Regions from separate parts of the Roseixanthobacter psychrophilus genome, predicted to be linked through region 3. Evidence: riboswitches for the same ligand, from Rfam matches in the RefSeq annotation. Region 3 holds a riboswitch; each other region holds the start of a gene.
What was found. A riboswitch is a leader RNA that binds a small molecule or an ion and turns the genes downstream of it on or off. The one in region 3 is predicted to bind cobalamin.

Region 1: linked by a shared signal. The riboswitch ahead of V5F77_RS06440 (energy-coupling factor ABC transporter permease) and the one ahead of cobU (bifunctional adenosylcobinamide kinase/adenosylcobinamide-phosphate guanylyltransferase) in region 3 are both predicted to bind cobalamin.
Region 2: linked by a shared signal. The riboswitch ahead of V5F77_RS14470 (DUF1636 family protein) and the one ahead of cobU (bifunctional adenosylcobinamide kinase/adenosylcobinamide-phosphate guanylyltransferase) in region 3 are both predicted to bind cobalamin.

What each region holds. Positions count from the first base shown of each region.
Region 1 is NZ_JBAFWT010000004.1:180,604-182,854, forward strand. It holds gene lldD (FMN-dependent L-lactate dehydrogenase LldD) at 1-206, shown strand, start outside; gene V5F77_RS06440 (energy-coupling factor ABC transporter permease) at 422-1,099, opposite strand; cobalamin riboswitch at 1,139-1,363, opposite strand; gene V5F77_RS06445 (hemin uptake protein HemP) at 1,412-1,591, opposite strand; gene V5F77_RS06450 (hypothetical protein) at 1,663-1,899, opposite strand; gene V5F77_RS06455 (SCO family protein) at 1,896-2,251, opposite strand, start outside.
Region 2 is NZ_JBAFWT010000014.1:106,432-108,682, forward strand. It holds gene cobW (cobalamin biosynthesis protein CobW) at 1-412, opposite strand, end outside; gene V5F77_RS14470 (DUF1636 family protein) at 409-897, opposite strand; cobalamin riboswitch at 976-1,208, opposite strand; gene cmk ((d)CMP kinase) at 1,261-1,914, opposite strand; gene aroA (3-phosphoshikimate 1-carboxyvinyltransferase) at 1,923-2,251, opposite strand, start outside.
Region 3 is NZ_JBAFWT010000006.1:224,514-226,764, reverse strand. It holds gene V5F77_RS09105 (cobyric acid synthase) at 1-125, opposite strand, end outside; gene cobO (cob(I)yrinic acid a,c-diamide adenosyltransferase) at 125-757, opposite strand; gene cobU (bifunctional adenosylcobinamide kinase/adenosylcobinamide-phosphate guanylyltransferase) at 747-1,295, opposite strand; cobalamin riboswitch at 1,451-1,641, opposite strand; gene rfaE1 (D-glycero-beta-D-manno-heptose-7-phosphate kinase) at 1,698-2,251, opposite strand, start outside.

The DNA of each region.
Region 1 (2,251 bases), on a different contig from region 3:
CGGGGCTCGATGTGGTCCGCATGCTGGCGCTCGGCGCGAAGGGCGTGCTGCTCGGTCGCGCCTTCGCCTATGCCTTGGCAAGCGGTGGCCAAGCGGGCGTGGAGAACCTTCTCGATATCCTCGCGAAGGAAATGCGCGTGGCGATGACCCTGACGGGCGTGGAGCGCGTGTCGCAGATCGACGGTTCGATCCTGGCGAAGCTCTAGGGCGTTTCCCCGTTTTCAGGGACGCAGGGAAACCCTCTCTCTCGTCGTTCAGTCGCGTTTTCCTGACGCGAGCCGAACCGTCGGCAAGATCGCTGCTGGCGCTCCTGCTTCGCTCGAATCTCGCCGGCCGAGTGGGCGGCGACATGAGCGGCGGGGGGCGCCGCTCATGTCCTTGGATCACGTCGACCGGACGGCCGTTGGTGGGAACCCGTGGTTCAGGCCGGGTCGTAGAGGCGCCGCTCGAGCAGCGCGCTGCCCTTGAGACCGTGCAGGGCCTTGGCTGCCGCGAGCACGGCAAGATCGATCAGCGGCTCGACAATGATCACCAGCATGTAGGCGCCGCCGAACGTGGCGATGGAGGAAGCGTTCGCCACCGTGAAGCCCTGGCCGTAGAGCGCCCAGAACGCCACCCAGACGACGATTCCGGCCTGATAGGTGGTCGAAAGCGCCAGGGCCTGACGATACTTCAGCTCCACATAGGGCGTGTTGGGTGCCAGGACCTTGGGGGCCAGCACGGCGAGCGCGAACAGCGGCACCAGCAGGGTCGTGACATTCATGCCGTATTGCGGCAGGTCGAACGGCGCGAAGAACAGGCCCTGGACCAGCAGGCCGAGGGCAAGGCCGATGGCTGCCGGGGCGGCCCCGAAGATCAGGAACAAGGTCGAGCCGAGGATCAGATGGACCTCGGAAACGCCGACCGGATAATGCGGGAGAATTTCGAAGAACGAGAAGACGAGGGCGGTGCATGCCGCACTGCGCGCGATCAGCGAGAGCGGGCCGCGTTCGCGCACGGTTCCGGCCGCCAGCTTCATCGTATAGCCGAGGGCACCGGCGGCGGTCACATAGCTCAGCCAGATCTTGCCGGGATCCACGAGGCCGGGTTCGATATGCATAGAAGGCTCCTTTACCGTCTCACCCGACGGCGTGAGATTGAACACATGCTGCGCCTGGCCGGTCTCCTGACTCGCGGGTCGTCGCAACCTTCCGCCTTCCCAGGCCTCCCCGAAGGGTAGGTCCAGTGGCATCCCGGCAGGCCACTCGCCGCTCACAGTCGCGGGGGCGGTCGGGGCTCGCGGCGGTCAGCCGTTCCCCCGTTCCCATATCGTCCGAAGCGCGTCGCCGTGCCTCGTCCGAAAACCATTCGCTCGTGCAGCAGCGGACAACCCGCAGCCGCTGTCAAGGGCGCAGATGCGCGGCGCCGTGCGCTATTTGGTGAGGATGAGTTTGTTTTGGGCCGTCAGGCGCAATTGGTAAGCCTGATCGCCGTGCCGGATCATGATGGTGCGGCCGACGCGGAAGATGTCCGCGCTGTCCATGCTTTCCTGGACGACGGGGATGATGCGCCCGCGCGGCTTCAGGACGATCTTGAGGGGGACGGTGCCCATAAGAGCCTCCCGGTTCGTATGGAGGGAAGCGGGGCAAGGGTGTCGTGTCAGGCCCTCGCCCCGCGCCAGCGTCACAGGTGCAAAAGTCCTGGAACGACGAAGCGGATCAGGATCGCCATCTGGCCGAAGATCCAGCTCACGGCCGCGGTGTCGCGCAGATCGATGCCGTCGCCGCTCACGTCCAGCAACGCACGGGCAACATCGAGGTCGAACAGCTTAATGCCGCCCATCAGCAGGCAGCCCGCCGCCGCGCCGGAGACGAAGGTGGTGCCAAGGTCGCGCAGCACCGAGGAGGAGGACGCGTTCATCCCGCAGCTCCCGGCATTGCCAGGAGTTGGCGCAACTTCTCATCCCGCGCGGCCTCATCCTCCTTGTAGCCGATGATCCCGGCATAATGCCCCTGGCGATCCATCAGATACACCACGGCGGTGTGGTCGAGGGTGTAGTCGCCATCGCTGGTCGGGACCTTGCGCCAGAACACCCGGTAAGCCTTGGCCAGCGCCGCGATCTGAGCCGGCGGCCCCGAAAGGCCGATGATTCGCGGATCGAAGGACTGGATGTAGCTTGCCAGCGTCTGCGGCGTGTCCCGCTCCGGGTCGAGCGAGACGAACACCACCGTCAGGTCTTGCGCCTGCGCGCCCAGCCGGTGGAGCGATTCCG
Region 2 (2,251 bases), on a different contig from region 3:
CCGGCCCATCCACCACCGCCACCACGCCGTCCACCGTGACGCGGCTCTTGATGGCGGGCCATTGGAACGCCTGCACCAGGGGCTTTGGCAAGGCGAGGCCGGAGGTCTCGATCAGGATGTGGTCCACGCGCGGCGTGCGGGACAAGATGAGGTCCAGCGCCGGCACGAAATCGTCGGCCACCGTGCAGCACAGGCAGCCATTGGCCAGCTCGACGATATTGTCCTCCGGGCAGCTCTCGATGCCGCAGCCCTTCAAAATCTCGCCGTCGATGCCCACGTCGCCGAATTCGTTGACGATCACCGCGAGGCGCTTGCCCCCGGCATTTTCCAGGATGTGGCGGATCAGGGTCGTCTTCCCCGCGCCGAGGAAGCCGGTAACGATGGTGCAGGGAATGCGGGCGAGAGAGGTCATCGCTGGTCCTCGGAGAAGCTCATGGGAGGAATGCGGGCAATCATGCCGCGCTTGAGGCTGTCGGGGCGTCCGCGCCAGGGCAGGATGCCGTCGGTGGAGGTCGCGAAGAGGGTCGCGCCGGTGAGCAGGTCGGCGGCGCTGTCGGGGGTGAGATCGCCGAACACGTAGGACCAGCCGCCGGTGCGCACCAGCGCTGCGGAAAGCGCGCGCTTGCAGTTGGAAAGGCAGCGCACCTCTTTCACGGCGATGGCGGGGTCCCCGCCCGTTGCCACGGCGCGGATCGCGTCCCGTGCCAGGGCCGCGCCGGCCGGCTCGGTTTGCGGATCGGCGCCGGTAAGCTTGCAGGTGGTGCAGACGAACAGGGTCACGGCCGGAACGCAGGCGACGCGCAGGGAATCGCGGGTCGGCCCGTCGGCGGGCGTGCCGCTTCGCGCCGTCGTGTCGCCCGCCGCGAAAGGTGCATCGTCGTTGGAAGGTCGCTCCACGCCGCGTATCCATGGGTGCGAGCGGCCCGCTCGGCGCGTGCCTCAGAGAGAATCGCCATGCCAGGGCACCCCGCCCGGTACGCGCTCCTGTCGGTGGCAGGTCTCCTGGCTCGCGGATCGCCGTTCGCGGCCGCCTTCCCGGAAGGGGCGCTAGCGCCCTTCTCCAGTGGCTTTTCGGCCGGAACTCACCGCCTACAGTTGCGGGGGCAGCTGCGGCTATCGTCCGGAAAACCCGTGCGCGACCGCATTCCCTTTTCACCCGGCGGAAGCAGCAAGCCGCTCGAACCGGGACCATCGACGCCGACACTTAAGAACCGGTCAGGCCCGAAGTCAATGAACCGCATCGGACCCCTGTGCGCCGTCTCAGCTTTCGCCCTGCTGCGCCTCGGCGTGTTCCCCGGCCTTCTTTGCGGCGACGATTTCAAGTGCCGCCGCCAGCACGTCCTCGACGCCGAGGTGGGTGGTGTCCAGCAGGACGGCATCCGCGGCCATAACCAGCGGTGCGGTCGCGCGGTGCGAATCGCGTTCGTCGCGCTTGCGGATGTCCGCCAGAACGTCCTCGAAGGCGATGTCGCACTTCCGCTCCAGCAGTTCACGGTGGCGGCGGGTGGCGCGCACGTCGGGCGTGGCCGTGACGAACAGTTTCACCCGCGCATGCGGACAGATCACCGTGCCGATGTCGCGCCCGTCCAGCACCGCGCCGCCGGGCTGCTCGGCGAAGCGCCGCTGAAGCTCCAGCAGCGCGCTGCGCACCGCCGGCCGGGCCGCCACCACAGACGCCGCCTCGCCCAGTTCGCCGGTGCGAAGCTGTTCCGGGTCGAGGCTGCGCAGGTCGAGGGTGCGCGCGGCATCGGCGCTCGCCAATTCGTCGTCCAGCGTGCCATCGGAGAGGCAGCGGGCCGCCACCGCCCGATAGAGCAGGCCCGTATCGAGATGGGGCAGGCCAAGGGTGGCCGCGATGCGCCGGCCAAGGGTGCCCTTTCCGGATGCCGCCGGACCGTCGATGGCAATGATCATGGCGGCGCTCATTTCAGCACGGCGCCGAGGTCGCCCATCATGGGCACGAAGGTGGGGAAGGAGGTGGCGATGAAGCGCATGTCGTCCACCCTCACGCCGTCTCGCGCAGCAAAGCCCATGACGAGGAAGGCCATGGCAATGCGATGATCCATATGGGTGGCCACCGGCCCCCCGCCGACGACACCATCGGGGCCGAGGCCGGTTACCAGCAGATCGTCGCCAAGGATCTCATGGGGTACGCCGCAGGCGGCGAGGCCGTCGGCCACCGCGGCCAGTCGGTCGCTTTCCTTCACCCGCAATTCGTTGAGGCCGCGCATGCGCGTGGTGCCGTGCGCAA
Region 3 (2,251 bases):
TTCTGCGGCTTGAACGGCCGCACGCGCAGCCCGCGATTGGCAAAGGCGCGCGCAAGGCCGGCGACCAGCAGGCTCTTGCCCACGTCCGAACCGGTTCCCTGAAACATCAAGGCTTTTGCGGTCATCAGAATTCGATGCCGGCCTGCGCCTTCACGCCGGCGGAGAAATGATGCTTCACCAATCCCATTTCGGTCACAAGGTCGGCCGCTTCCAGAAGTTCAGGCTTCGCGTTGCGCCCGGTGACCACGATGTGCAGGTCAGGCCTGCGGGCCTTCAGGGTCGCCACCACATCGGCGAGATCGAGATAGCCATAGCGCAGGGCAATGTTCAGTTCGTCCAACACGATGAGGGATAGCGTCTCATCCGCCATCAGCGCGCGGGCCTGGTCGAAGGCACGCCCGGCCGCTGCCGTGTCGCGGGCGAGATCCTGGGTCTCCCAGGTGAAGCCTTCCCCCATGGTGTGCCATTGCATGCGCTCGCCGAACGCGGCGAAGGCGTCTTTTTCCCCAGTATGCCAGGCGCCCTTGATGAACTGGACAACCCCCACTTTCCGGCCATAGCCCAGCATCCGCAGGGCAAGGCCGAAGGCGGCGGTGCTCTTGCCTTTGCCGGGACCGGTGTGGACGATGAGAAGACCTTTTTCGAGCGTCTTTTCCGCCACCTCCGCATCCTGCACGGCCTTGCGCTTCGCCATCTTCTCCTTGTGGCGGGCGGCCTGTGCGTCGTCGATGCCGGCTGGGTCTGACTCATCGCTCATCGAGCGTGCCTTTCACTGTCATCGGCAGGCCGGCGACCATGAAGATCACTTCATGGGCCAGTGTCGCCATGCGTTGATTGAGCTGGCCGGCGGCGTCGCGAAACCGGCGGGCGAGCGCGTTGTCCGGGACGATACCGAGGCCGACCTCGTTGGCCACCAGTACGGTGAGACCCCTGCGCGCACGCACCGCCGCGACGAGCCGCTCTTCTTCTGCCGCGAGATCATGGTCCGCCAGCATATGGTTCGTCAGCCACAGGGTGAGGCAGTCGAGCAAAAGAGGCATTTCGGGCGGGAGTTCCCCCAGCAGGCGGTGCGCATCGAATGGCGCGTCATGGGCGTGCCAGCGCGCGTCGCGCCGGGCCTGATGCAGGCTGATCCGCTGCGTCATCTCGGCATCGAACGCTTGAGCGGTGGCGACATAGGCATAGGGGGGGGGCATCATCTCCACGCGCCGCTCGGCGTAGCCGCTCTTGCCCGAGCGCGCGCCCCCGAGCACCAGCACGAGGCGTCCGGCCGATGGCGATGAGGTCTTGGTCATCGACGACGCGGATGTCCGGCGGCCGTCGCCGGACAGATGCCAGCTGCCGCTGCGCCGGACCAACAGCGGGCGTGTACCGGACAAGCATGTGGGTGCAGAGCGACCATCAGCATCTCCCTGACCCTCCCACCGAGGGCCGGATTAGACCCGTCTTGCGGGCAGAAACGTCCTCGGCAGGTCTCCTGGCTTGCGGATCAACGCTCCCCCGCCCTTCCCGAGGCAGGCCTCAGTGGTTCGCAGGTTTGCTTTCCGCCGACAGTTGCGGGGGCAGCCGCGGCATTGAAGGCATAGCCTTCGCACCGCGTTCCCTTTTCATCCCTAAGGAACCGACGACACAGCGACTATAGGGCGGCTGCCGCGCACGGCAATCGCTCGCGGCAGATGCGAACGGAATTTCGTAGGTCAGCTTCGCGCCCTAGCCACCAAGGTGGAGGTGGATTGGCCGGGCGTCACATCGGCCAGCACCAGCTTGCCGCCATTGGCGATCACAACATCAGCGCCGACCACATCTTCAGGCCGATAATCGGCGCCCTTGACCAGGACGTCCGGCAGCAAGGCTGTGATGATCTCAAGAGGCGTGTCCTCGTCGAACAACACCACGAGATCGACACAGCGCATGGCGCCGATGACCCGTGCGCGCGCGTTTTCATCCTGGAGCGGCCGGGTCGGTCCCTTCAGACGACGGACTGAAGCGTCCGTGTTGAGCGCCACCACCAGCCGATCGCCCTGCGCCGCTGCAGTCTCCAGCATGCCCACATGGCCGGGATGCAGCAGGTCGAAGCAGCCATTTGTGAACACAATGCGGGCGCCGCTCGCCCGCCAGCGGTTGAGAATGGCACGGGCCTCATCCCAAGTGACCTGGGCGCCAGCCGACTCAACCTGGGGCACCGAGCGATGAAGCGCGGCGATCAGTTCCGCGCGCGTGACCACCGCTGTCCCGAGCTTTGCCACGGCGA